Regions from separate parts of the Pelorhabdus rhamnosifermentans genome, predicted to be linked through region 2. Evidence: riboswitches for the same ligand, from Rfam matches in the RefSeq annotation. Region 2 holds a riboswitch; the other holds the start of a gene.
The links. A riboswitch is a leader RNA that binds a small molecule or an ion and turns the genes downstream of it on or off. The one in region 2 is predicted to bind S-adenosylmethionine.
Positions count from the first base shown of each region.

Region 1: linked by a shared signal. The riboswitch ahead of Ga0466249_RS10615 (YezD family protein) and the one ahead of Ga0466249_RS18205 (methionine ABC transporter ATP-binding protein) in region 2 are both predicted to bind S-adenosylmethionine.

Region 1 is NZ_JAHGVE010000007.1:184,223-190,719, forward strand. Features, by position in the region: gene Ga0466249_RS10600 (DUF8806 domain-containing protein) at 1-447, shown strand, start outside; gene Ga0466249_RS10605 (phospholipase D family nuclease) at 603-1,250, opposite strand; gene larE (ATP-dependent sacrificial sulfur transferase LarE) at 1,524-2,336, shown strand; SAM riboswitch class I at 2,383-2,482, shown strand; gene Ga0466249_RS10615 (YezD family protein) at 2,569-2,922, shown strand; SAM riboswitch class I at 3,193-3,299, shown strand; gene metA (homoserine O-acetyltransferase MetA) at 3,371-4,288, shown strand; gene Ga0466249_RS10625 (homocysteine synthase) at 4,311-5,594, shown strand; gene Ga0466249_RS10630 (methyl-accepting chemotaxis protein) at 5,813-6,497, shown strand, end outside.
Region 2 is NZ_JAHGVE010000018.1:24,545-31,041, reverse strand. Features, by position in the region: gene hisZ (ATP phosphoribosyltransferase regulatory subunit) at 1-927, opposite strand, end outside; gene Ga0466249_RS18210 (YerC/YecD family TrpR-related protein) at 924-1,241, opposite strand; SAM riboswitch class I at 1,427-1,532, shown strand; gene Ga0466249_RS18205 (methionine ABC transporter ATP-binding protein) at 1,606-2,652, shown strand; gene Ga0466249_RS18200 (methionine ABC transporter permease) at 2,633-3,286, shown strand; gene Ga0466249_RS18195 (MetQ/NlpA family ABC transporter substrate-binding protein) at 3,305-4,120, shown strand; gene Ga0466249_RS18190 (TetR/AcrR family transcriptional regulator) at 4,162-4,791, opposite strand; gene Ga0466249_RS18185 (hypothetical protein) at 4,905-5,210, opposite strand; gene Ga0466249_RS18180 (WG repeat-containing protein) at 5,726-6,497, opposite strand, start outside.

The sequences.
Region 1 (6,497 bases), on a different contig from region 2:
GTTGAAGAGGCTGTAGGCCATGTCCTATGTCATGATATTACCAAGATTATACCGGGGGAATATAAGGGGAGAGCTTTTAAAAAGGGCCACATTATTACGCCAGATGATATTCCGGAGCTATTGAAATTAGGGAAAGAGCATCTTTATGTCTGGAAAGTGGAAGCCGGACGAATTCATGAAAATGAGGCGGGTCTGCGGTTGGCTCAGGCAGTAAGCGGACAAGGACTGAGATTAACGGAACCGAAAGAAGGCAAAGTGAATTTGGTTGCTGAATATGATGGTTTATCCCTGTCGTTCCTGAGGTCAATGGAAAATGGGAACCCTTGTGTGCCATCTATTCCCGGCGTTGCATTGAGCCCATTGAAGATTGTTTGCGTTCCAATATCAGACAAGTCGTTCAGCTATATCAAAGGGTTAGAGTATGTAAAATTTCAGGTGATAAACTAATCAAATTGGGTGATGTAAAGCAGCTGTTTTTTAATTTAAATACGCCAGAGGATATGGTTGTTGCCCAACAGAAGGTAAAATAAAAACAGGACAGCCAAGACTGTCCTGTTAAGAAAAAAAGTATGATATGACTGCTTTTTTGTAGAAGCTGCTGATTATTTACTATAAGTAGTCGTTGCATCCCAGCGCCATTGCCAATTTTTTATATATTCGGCAGCAAGGGCTTTGTTGCTATGAAGAATTAAGCAGTTTTCAGCATTATTATTTTCGGCACTGGCCGTAAAGTTAAATGATCCTGTAATGACATCTTGGCTATCGATAATCATGACTTTGCTGTGAGCAATCTGAAATTCTGAATCCACTTTCATGGTAATGCCGCTATCCACGAGAGAGTTCAGTAATTCTTTTTCATGCTGGCCGCGGGAGTCTGTTCCTTCAATATTGCTTTTATCGATAATAATGCGTACATCGACGCCGCGTTTTTTTGCATCCATCAGGGCGTTCATAATGGGCTGTGATGTAAAGCTATAAGCTTGAATTTGGATACTGTGCTTGGCCTTAGAAATTTCGTCTACGATCATCGCCGTAATGCCGCCGTGCGGTGAAAAGGCAACATCAATGGTTCCTGTAGCAGAGACGTTATGTACGCCTTTGACTTGCTCAGGCATGGAAGGGGGAGTTTGTTGGGCTGTTTTTGTCTGGGCTGATGTCAGCGGTTTTTGGCTGCAGCCAGCAAAAAAGCCAACTGAAAAGATGGCTAAAACGGCTATCGCTGTGATGAGATGTTTGTGAAAAGATTGCATGGTGTTCCTCCTTAAAATAAAAAATATACTAAATAAATACGATGAAAAGTCATTATACTCCTGCTAAAGGGAAAATTGTGCATCAGTGGTGTATGGAACATATGAAAATAAATGGTCAAAGGCTAAATATTGGAATTGACAAAAGCCTATGGATTGTGCTAAATTTATAACAAATGTTTATATTGTTAGTAGCTGATCAGAAAAACTGAAGGCTAATTATGTCTCTATCAAGGGATGTAGTTAGTCTTTTTTGTTATTTAAAGGAGAATTTATATGGAGATTGTGCAGCAGAAACTCATAAGGCTTAATGAATTACTGCAAAACTTTGAAAGTGTGGTAATTGGTTTTTCCGGCGGTGTGGACAGTACGTTCTTAGCTGCGGCTGCAGCCAAGATTTTAGGTGAGAAAGCCGTCGCTGTGACAGCCTATTCGCCTACATTGCCTGAAAGTGAAAAGCAAGAAACAGTGAAGTTTGCCAAACGAATAGGAATTCGTCATGTTCTTTTAGCTATTAATGAACTCGGTGATGAAAATTTTGTTGTAAATAATGCACAGCGCTGTTATTTTTGTAAAAAGACTCGTTTTAGTGAAATTGCTAGATGGGCGAACAACACGGGTTATGACTGGGTACTTGAAGGATCCAATGCTGATGATGCCGAGGATTTTCGGCCAGGAATGAAAGCTGTTGAAGAACTTAACAAAGTGGCTTCACCACTTCTTGAAGCGGGATTAACAAAAAACGAAATTCGTCAGTTGTCGAAAGAATGGGGACTTCCGACGTGGGATAAACCGAGTGCCGCTTGTTTATCATCCCGCGTAGCTTACGGAGAAAAAATAACGGCAGAACGACTGAGTCAAATTGAGCAGGCTGAGGAATTTATCAAAAGGATTTGTCCCGGTCAAGTCAGGGTCAGACATCATGGCAATTTGGCGCGGATTGAAGTAGATGCCAATCAGATTCACCAATTCAGTCAGATTGAAGTGCGACAAAAGGTTGTTGAACAGCTCAAAAACCTTGGTTTTACTTTTGTTACCTTAGATTTAACTGGTTATTATACAGGCAGCATGAATGCCGCACTCAAATAGTCCAGAGAAAATCGTTTATCCAGTTTAGTCAACTTTTATAGTAAGACTCTTATAAAGAGTGGTCGAGGGACTGGCCCGATGACACCCGGCAACCGGCGCTTGCGCAAGGTGCTAATTCCAACAGGATGATTCCTGGAAGATGAGAGAAGGTGGTTCTTACTAACCCTTTTTCTTATAAAAGGGTTATTTTTTTTACCTCTGTTTTTTTAAAATGATCGAGAGGGGAATGGAAATGTTGGCAAAAAAGCATTCAATTACGTCGGAGGCATTGGAGCAGATTATGGCTATTGTAAAAGATATTGGTCATGGCAATATTACGTTAATGACGCAGAATTTTCGTTTGATTCAAATTGAGCGAAATGAAAAGATCCGTCCGTGCGATTTGGAAACACTGGCCAAGCCGGAAAAAAATATCCGCAGAGGTTGCAATTATGCGGCTGCGAGGGCGGGTATTCTGGAGGCTTGTCAAGCCTTAGAGTTTGGTCAAGTGGTTATTGTCATTAAAGATGGGAAAATCGTCCAAATTGATCGCACGGAAAAACAACGATTTCCTTCACTTGTGGGTCTTAATGGTGATGGCATATAAGAGACAATGATTAATCATGAATTTGGTCCCCAGTTTAATGTGTCAAGCATTGCGCCGGTTTTGAATCAGGCAGTAAGGAACAATTGGAATCAGGTCACAGTATTGGCCTTTCGAAAAAACCAGAAAATTTTCTTGACGGAAAGATTGTAATGGTGTAAGATGATAAAAAAGCAAAAAGTTACTGACTTAGCTGATCAAAAAAATTGAAGGCTAAGCATGAGGATGGGATCCTATGCTTGGCCTTTTCTTTTACAATTGAATAGTCTTGATTTCTTATCTAGAGTGGTGGAGGGACTGGCCCGATGAAACCCGGCAACCGGTATTTATTTAAATATCACGGTGCCAATTCCTGCGATGTTCGCATTGAAAGATGAGAGAGGGTAGTAGTTCATAGAATAGCCTCTTTCAATTGAAAGAGGCTATTCTTTTTAAGAAGGGGTTGGAGCATATGCCAATAAACATACCAAATGATCTTCCGTCAACTGAAGTTTTGAACAATGAAAACATTTTTGTTATTAATGAGGAGCGGGCTTTTCATCAGGATATTCGGCCACTGAATATTATTATTTTAAACCTGATGCCTGACAAAATTACGACTGAAACGCAAATACTAAGGCTCTTAAGTAATTCGCCTTTACAAATCGACATTACATTGCTTTATCCAAAATCACATTCTTCCCGTAATACACCGAAGGCACATTTAGTCAAATATTATGAGCTATTCGAAGACATTCAAGACAAAAAATTCGATGGCATGATTATTACGGGTGCACCTGTTGAACAGATGAATTTTTCTGATGTCGATTATTGGCCAGAACTGATCCAGATTATGGAGTGGAGTCGACTGCATGTCTATTCGACTTTACATATCTGTTGGGCAGCTCAGGCCGGGCTATACTATCATTTTGGTATTCCGAAGTATTTGCTGCCAGAAAAAATATTTGGCGTTTTTCCTCATACAATCAACAAAAAAAATGTACGGTTGATGCGGGGATTTGATGATGTTTTCTTTGTTCCTCATTCGAGACATACAGAAGTTAAAAGGGAGGATATTGAAAAAGTTTCTGAACTAGAAATTTTGTCTGAGTCGAGTGAAGCAGGCGCTTATTTAGTGGCAACAAAAGGTGGCCGCCAAATTTTTGTGACAGGACATTCCGAATATGATCCTCTGACATTAAAAAGAGAGTATGACAGAGATGTATCTAACGGACTTCATATACATGTTCCGCAAAATTATTATCCTGGGGATGATCCTGCAAAACAACCGATTGTAAAGTGGAGGGGGCATGCGAACCTATTATTTTCAAACTGGCTTAATTATTACGTATATCAGGAAACACCATACAATTTAAATGAAATTGGCTAACAATTGAAAGGGAGAGAGTAAAATGAGTGAAAAAAAATTAAGTTTTGAAACATTACAAGTTCATGCCGGTCAGGTACCTGATCCAACAACAGGATCAAGAGCTGTTCCGATTTATCAGACAACATCTTATGTATTTAATGATGCTGAGCACGCTGCAAATCTCTTTCAGTTAAAAGAGAGTGGCAACGTTTATACACGCATTATGAACCCAACGACGGATGTGTTAGAAAAAAGAGTGGCCGAATTAGAGGGCGGCGTCGGTGCACTTGCCACAGCTTCTGGCTTATCTGCTATTTTGTATGCCATTTTGAATGTTGCCAATGCTGGTGATGAAATTGTTGCAGCAAGTACGTTATATGGCGGCACTTATGAATTGTTTACCGTAACCTTACAGAAAATCGGCATTCATGTTGTGCTAGTGAATCCTGATGATCCTGAAAACTTTAGAAAGGCCATTACGGAGAAAACTAAGGCCGTTTATGCCGAAACGATTGGCAATCCGCGTATCAATGTGCTTGATATTGAGGCTGTTGCGAACATTGCCCATGAAAATAAAATTCCTTTTATTATTGATAATACTTTTGGCACGCCCTACCTTGTAAGACCGATTGAATATGGTGCCGATATTGTTGTTCATTCGGCAACGAAATTTATTGGTGGACATGGTTCTACTTTAGGTGGCATTATTGTTGATTCAGGCAATTTTGATTGGATTGCAAGCGGAAAATTTCCTGATTTTACAACGCCAGATAAGAGTTACGGCGGACTAAGGTATGCACAGGATTTAGGTAAGCCCGCCTATATCTTAAAAGCCCGAGTTCAACTGCTCCGTAACATGGGGGCTACGCTGAGTCCGTTTAATGCATTTTTATTGATTCAAGGACTGGAAACGCTTTCTTTACGAATTGAAAGACATGTGGAGAATACACGGAAAATAGCTGAATTCTTAAATAATCATCCAAAGGTTTCTTGGGTGAATTATCCGGAATTAGCAGGCAATCCTTATCATGATCTGGCGAAAAAGTATTTGTCGAAAGGCGCTGGTTCGATCTTTACCTTTGGTATCAAAGGCGGTTTGGAAGCAGGAAAGAAATTTATTAATAGTGTAGAACTCTTTTCTTTACTTGCCAATGTTGGGGATGCAAAATCGCTTGTCATTCATCCGTCAAGCACAACGCATGCAGAGCTCGATGCAGAGGCACAAAAAGCAGCGGGTATTACGCCGGATCTGATTCGGCTGTCTATCGGCATTGAAGGTGTCGATGATTTAATTGCTGATTTAGACCAAGCTCTTGCAAAAGCATAATATTTGAAATAAGGTCAAGGAGACTGCCGGTCTAGTTTGGATGGGCAGTCTTCTTGATTTTTTTGTATCTTGATGGTATCGATACATTGGAATATACTATAGATAGTAGCTATAGTATATTCCAATTTTTTATTACATAGTTTTTGCAATAGCTTTTATGTGTGACATTTTTTTAGAGCTATCATAAGGGAACTTTATAAAAAAGCGAGGTGAGATTTATGAATATGAAAGTACATAGTTTTCAAACAAAGCTGTTACTTGTTTTGTTGCCATTTTTCATTCTATCTTTTGTTATATTATCTGGGAGCAGTTATTATCTTTCTAAAAATTCTCTTATGAAAAGTGCCAATGAGCTAGGCGTGGCTACTGGAACGGATTATGCAAACCAAACGCTGGCCGATATGAATGAAAAGATTGCACAGCTTGAGGACTTGGCGAGTATCCAACGTATCCGAAATGGGAATGATCCGAACCAAATTACACAAGCCATGGCAGAAACCCGGGCAAGGCTGCACGATTTTGATACGATCTTTTTTATCACCCCGGACGGTTCAGGATTTCGCAGTGATGGCAGTAAAGGTCAGTATCAAGATCGCGAGTATTTCCAGCAAGTACTCAAAACAAAAAAATCAACTGTTTCGGATCCTTTGATTTCGCGGACGACAGGAAAAATATCGGTTATTTTGGCTGTGCCTGTTACTTATAATAATCAAGTTACAGGCGTACTTGCTGCAACCTATTCGTTGGAAAAATTATCAGATACACTTAAACAGCTGACATTTAAAGATACGGGTTATGGTTTTATTGTTGATTCCTCAGGATTGCTATTAGCTCACCCTCAATTGCCTGAAACGGTAGGAAAATTGAATTTTATGGAGAAAAAACTGAATTCTGAGTTGAAAC
Region 2 (6,497 bases):
GGCACCAAAAGAAGCCAATAATTGATCATAACGACCACCACCGCAAACAGGAAACCCAAGTCCCGGCGTATAGCCTTCAAATACAATTCCTGTATAATAATCAAAATCGCGAATCATGCCAAGATCAAATTCCACATGATCAGCCACGCCATAATTTTTCAATAGTTCAAAAACCTGGGCAAGATCATCCAAAGCCTGCCGCGAAACATCATGCTGAGCAAACTTCCGGGCCGCTACAAGCAGTTCTTCCTTACCATGCAGCAGTGGCAGTTCTAATAATACCTGTTGGGCTTCAGACGACAGGCCCGAGGCTGCCACAGCCTCTTTTAGCGCCACCAAATCCCGCGCCATCAGAAGCTGTTTGATTTGCTGGCGCTCAATGACTGATAAGTGACTTTCTTCCATGAGCCCGCTAATAAACTGCATATGTCCTAAACTAATTTGAAAATCTTTCAACCCGCAAGCGGCCATAGTTTCTACTGCCAAAGCAATGACTTCTGCATCAGCTGCCGGGCCGGGAACCCCCATAAGTTCGACACCTGCCTGATGAAATTCACACTGCCTGCCTGCCTGGTATTCCTCTTGGCGAAAAACACTGGCCAAATAAGACAAGCGAAGTGGACGGTCTACTTCATGAAGACGAGTTGACGCCACACGCGCAATCGGTGTCGTCATCTCAGGACGCAATACGAGGAGCCGATTGGTCTGGTCAAAAAATTTAAACATATTTTGTGCATAACCCGTGCTTTCAGATGCCACTGCGACCGTTTCCAAATATTCAAAAGTCGGGGTAATGACTTCATCGTAATCCCAGGCAGCGAAAAGATTAGCCAAACGATTTTCAATCACTCTTTTTCGTTTCGCTTCCTGTGGCAAGAAATCACGTGTTCCATAAGCTATTTGCGGCAAAAATTGGTTGTTTTTCATTCAGGCTTCTCCTCTTTCTTTGTTGTTTCCAACCTCGGCAAAATCATCTTGTAACCATCAGCCCCATAATAAAGGCAGCGTTTTACGCGGCTGATTGTGGCTGTACTCGCCCCCGTCTCAGTCACAATATCATCATAAATGGTACCATTTTTAAGCATTCTGGCCACTTCCAAGCGCTGCGCCATGGCCTTTAGTTCACTAATGGTACAAATATCTTCAAAAAACTGATAGCATTCTTCTAAATTTTCAATAGCCAACACAGCCCGAAATAATTGATCGGTGTGAGGGTCTTGTAATTTTGGATTGATTGACATAGAATCCCTCCGTTCTTTCGCTTTTTTAAATCATTTCGCTATAAAGGAATCAACTTCCTTCTTATTGCTTTCATTCTTTCCCACTTTAATTAATAAAATTAATAATTTAACAAAACTACTTGAATAAAATTTTTCTTGACAGGATTTTTACTCTTTGCTATCATATTTCTTAACAACTTCACATCCTTTCATCAAGAGTTGGCTGAGGGACTGGCCCAATGAAGCTACGGCAACCATCGTGTAAACGAACGGTGCCAATTCCGACAGGAGAAAAATCCTGGCAGATGAAGAACAAGGTTTCAACTTGACCTCTTCCTCTGTATGTGGAAGAGGTTTTCTATTTTTATTAAGGAGGAAAGATACTTTGATTACTTTACAGCAAATCTCAAAAACTTATCAAGGCTCATCTGGCCCTGTCCCGGCCTTAACCGATATTAATCTTCATGTGGCCAAAGGAGATATTTTTGGTATTATCGGCAAAAGTGGTGCAGGCAAAAGTACGCTCATTCGCTGCATTAATATGCTTGAACGGCCCACAACAGGAACCGTTACCGTTGACGGTCAAGCACTGTCGAACTTAAAAGAAAAAGATCTCAGAGAAGCACGTAAAAAAATCAGTATGATTTTCCAGCACTTTAATTTGCTATCGTCGCGAACAGTTTTTGACAATGTGGCCTTCCCCTTAGAACTGGCTGGCAAAAGCAAAGCCGAAATTCAAGCGGAAATCCAACCTCTTCTGGAACTCGTGGAACTATCTGACAAACAGAATCACTATCCTGCTCAGCTCAGTGGTGGACAAAAACAGCGCGTGGGTATCGCCCGGGCCTTAGCCAGTCATCCCAAAGTATTGTTGTGTGATGAGGCCACATCCGCCCTTGATCCTCAGACAACCCATTCCATTTTGAATTTACTCAAGGACATTAATAAAAAATTTCAGTTAACCATTGTACTCATAACGCATGAAATGCAAGTCATTAAAGAAATTTGCAACAAAGTCGCTGTAATTGAAGATGGACGGATTGTTGAAGAAGGACCTGTACTCGATATTTTCACAACCCCCCAATCAGCAACAACACAAGACTTCATTAATACGCTGGCTAAAAATAATATCGAAGAACTCCTTGGTAATCGCGTCATCACCAAAGACGCCACAGCAAGCAACAATTTGCTGATTAAATTAACCTTTTTCGGTACCTCAGCAGATGAACCCGTCATTGCAAGTCTCATTCGTCAGTTTAATGTTGAAGCGAACATCCTCTATGGTAACATTGATCATATTAATGGTACCCCCTATGGTACACTTGTTCTAGAGCTATCAGGCGAGCAGCCCAAAATTCAAGCAGCATTTACCTTCTTACAAGCCAAAGATTTAAGAATTGAGGTGATTGGTTATGTCGCAAGAAATTGTTAATTTACTTACAACCGCCTTAGGTCAAACGATCTATATGGTAACGATTTCTGCACTTATTGCTACGTTCATCGGTATCCCCCTTGGTGTCACACTTGTAACAACAAGTAAAGGACATATTCTTGAAAAGCCGGCCTTAAATAAATTTTTAGCCATCATTGTCAATGCCACACGTTCCGTGCCATTTATCATTTTAATGGTGGCCATTATTCCTCTCACACGAATCATTGCCGGTACCTCGATTGGCACAAGTGCTGCTATGGTTCCGCTAAGCATTGCCGCCATTCCTTTTGTCGGTCGTATTATCGAATCCGCCTTAAAAGAAGTGGATCACGGACTCATTGAAGCCGCTCAGTCACTCGGTGCCTCACCGCTTCAAATTATTTGGAAAGTATTAATTCCTGAAGCCATGTCGGGTATTGCGCTGGGACTGACCATTACAGTCATTAATCTCATTGGTTATTCTGCCATGGCAGGTGCCATCGGCGGCGGCGGTCTGGGCGACCTTGCCATTCGCTACGGCTATCAGCGGTTTCGCGGCGATATTATGCTCATGACAGTGATTATTCTCATTATTATGGTTCAAGTTGTACAGGGCCTAGGCGATTATGTTGCGCATCGCTTAAATAAACGCTAATTTATTGGAGGAATTCACATGAAAAAGCTGATTCAATTCTTAACTACCAGCCTGCTTGTGGTCTTCTCTTTGACCTTGCTCGCAGGCTGCGGCAGTCAAAGCACTGCCCCGGAAAATAAAGTCATTAAAGTCGGCGTCACTGCTGGTCCCCATGCCGAAATTATGGATGAAGTGAAAAAGTTGGCTGAAAAGCAGGGACTCAAAATCGAAGTCGTTGAATTTAACGATTATATTCAACCCAATGTCGCCCTCAATCAAGGGGATATTGATCTCAACAGTTTTCAACATGAACCCTACCTAAAAAATATTGTCAAAGACCGTGGTTTTGATATTGTATCCATTGGCAAAGGCGTTATTTTCCCCATGGGAATTTACTCGAAGAAAGTAAAAGACTTAAATCAAGTGGCTGATGGCGGAACCATCGCCATTCCAAACGACCCAACAAACGGGGGGCGCGCACTTTTACTGTTACAGCAAAAAGGACTGTTGAAATTAAAAGAAGGTGCGGGTCTCACAGCCTCTGCCGACGATATTGCTGAAAATCCAAAACATTTGAACATAAAAGAACTGGATGCCGCTCAAATTCCTCGTTCACTTGATGACATTGATGCCGCTGCCATTAACACCAATTACGCCCTTACAGCTGGTTTAAACCCTGTAAAAGATTCGATTGCTTTAGAAAGCGGTGAATCACCTTATGCCAATATCATTGCTGCCCGTGGCCAAGATAAAGACAATCCGGCTTATTTAAAACTTGTTGAAATTTATCACTCTGATCAAATAAAAGCCTTTATTCAAGAACACTTCAAAGGCTCCGTCATTGCCGGCTGGTAATATAAAGATAGGACCCGTTCATAACGAACGGGTCCTGTTTCTTATTCTCGCCAAGCCACACCGTGAAAAAAAATATCCGCTATTTGTATGGCCGATTTTTCAAAACTTTCCGGTGTCGTACCGGCAAATTTTTGAAAGACCATCATCATAATGACACTAAAAAGTCCGTAAGCAGCCTGATTGGCATTACACGGACGAATCACTTGCTGTTCTATGCCTTCACGGATGACTTCTTCTAACAACGCAATGGTAGCATGAAAAGCACTGCGATACTTATCACGTTGTTTTTCCGTTAAACCACTACTACCGGAAAAGCCACGCATTTCATGCATCAACACGCGCCATAAGTCAGCATTTGTAACATAAAACTGCAAATACATGCGAATAAGCAATTGAATTTTTTGCATTGGCGGCTGTAAACTTTCCACAACATCCTGAATAGCCAATTCAAAGGGATCGCTTCGTTCTTTCACAAGGATGTAAAAGAGCTCTTCTTTATTATGAAAATAATTGTACACCGTACCTTTGCCTGTCGCAGCCAAGTCAATAATCTCATCAATCGTAGCCCGATGATAACCTTTTTGGGAAAATATAACATACGCTGCATCCAAAATTTGCTCACGCTTCGTACGCATGTCTTCTGCCGCTTCCCGTTCATGTCGATAAACCATGTGCGCCTCCGTAACTATACTCTCTATTCATTATAAAAACTTGCTTAAGCTCTGTCAATGTAACAGTTTGTTTTCCAGCGTACCCGTCATTATGAGTCCCTTACTATCTTTCCCTACCTCCGGACCGATTCCCACATTGACGACTGCATAATAAGGCTTATGCCATCAGCAAATCCTTGATTATAAAATATCTCACTGACGGTAGCTTCATGATGCGTAAAATAGTCCTGCCATTTATTTAGTTTTTTTAAATCCTCTTTCGACAATGTTGCGGCTAACTCTTTCAATAATTGTTCACTTCCCCGCTCGGCCCAATAGCAATCACCCGATACCTGTCCTAAGTCCCTCAGATTACCCTCATTATGCATAGCCCGCAATTCCCTTGTCACCGTTTCAAAAATGCGCATCCCATCACTCATAATACTATTATCCTCCTCCAAATTCAGGCTGCCATACCGCCCGTCTAAGGAGGAAATTAAAAGGCGCACGCGAGGTCTCTTTCTGACCTACACATGCGCTTTGCTCTATCGTTTGCATAGTTCTTGCATGCAGCCGCTAAGCTCTGTCAGCACGCCCCACACTTATGATACCGAACATACCATCGCTTGTATCAAACAAGGCCACACGGTATAATAGTAAGTATCGTCGTGGACAGTTCGCTGTTACGTGTAGGTGCTCAGCCACCTGCTCGTGCCTGAAAGTGGTTCCAACACTTTCAGGACACGGCGACTTTTTAATTTCCGCCTATTTTTATTATAGTCCTTTGTCCAAAGATTGCAAGCAAATAGACCGACGAAGTCAGTATTTTTTTCTGAATTTTCAATACGAGTCACCCCACAACATTTGCTCGGGATGATTTTTTTTATGTCCGCGAACCTTTGATTAAATTATATGTTATTACTATTTACTAACTATCGCTTATTAGAATAGTTTACTACATTACTAAAAATAGCCCCGCATCATTAAAGCTTGGCTGGATAACCAATTTTCCACTTTTATTCATATATCCCCATTTTCCATCAACCTTTACTGCAACTAGACCATTAGAAAAATCCGATAATTTTGAGACGCCGTGCCATGACTTAATCACAACTTTTCCATCAATATTGATTACACACCACATATCATTATACTTAACTACTGCTAAGTCTTCATTAAAGTTATGAACTTCATCAAACTGCGGTAAAATTGTAACCTTTCCCTCTTTTGAAAGAAATCCCCACTTTCTATCCTGGTTCACTGCAGCCAAACCATCCGAAAATGGATAAACCTCATCAAACTGATAATTCGATAAAAGCTTTCCACTTTTATTTACAACCCCCCACTTGCCATTAACCTTTACCTTAGCTATACCATCTTGGAATTGTGACATTTCTTCATATTGAGGCGTAATGACAAATGTGCCCTTTTTATCAACACAGCCCCATTTATCGTCAATCTTTACAATTGCCAAACCATCATTATATGTATTCACACAATCATATTTTGTCGGCACAATAACTTTTCCACTCCGATCAATATAACCGCGTTTTTCATTGCTCTTTATGTCTCTAGTATCTATTTCATAATAATTGACGCTAGCCCCAACGGCAAATGCCAATACGTCAAAAAATCCCACACTTTTTTTTGTTACCCGAACTTCAGCCAGACCATCCTGAAAGGGTAGAACAGTATCAAACGGTGCCGTGAATAAAACATTACCCGTT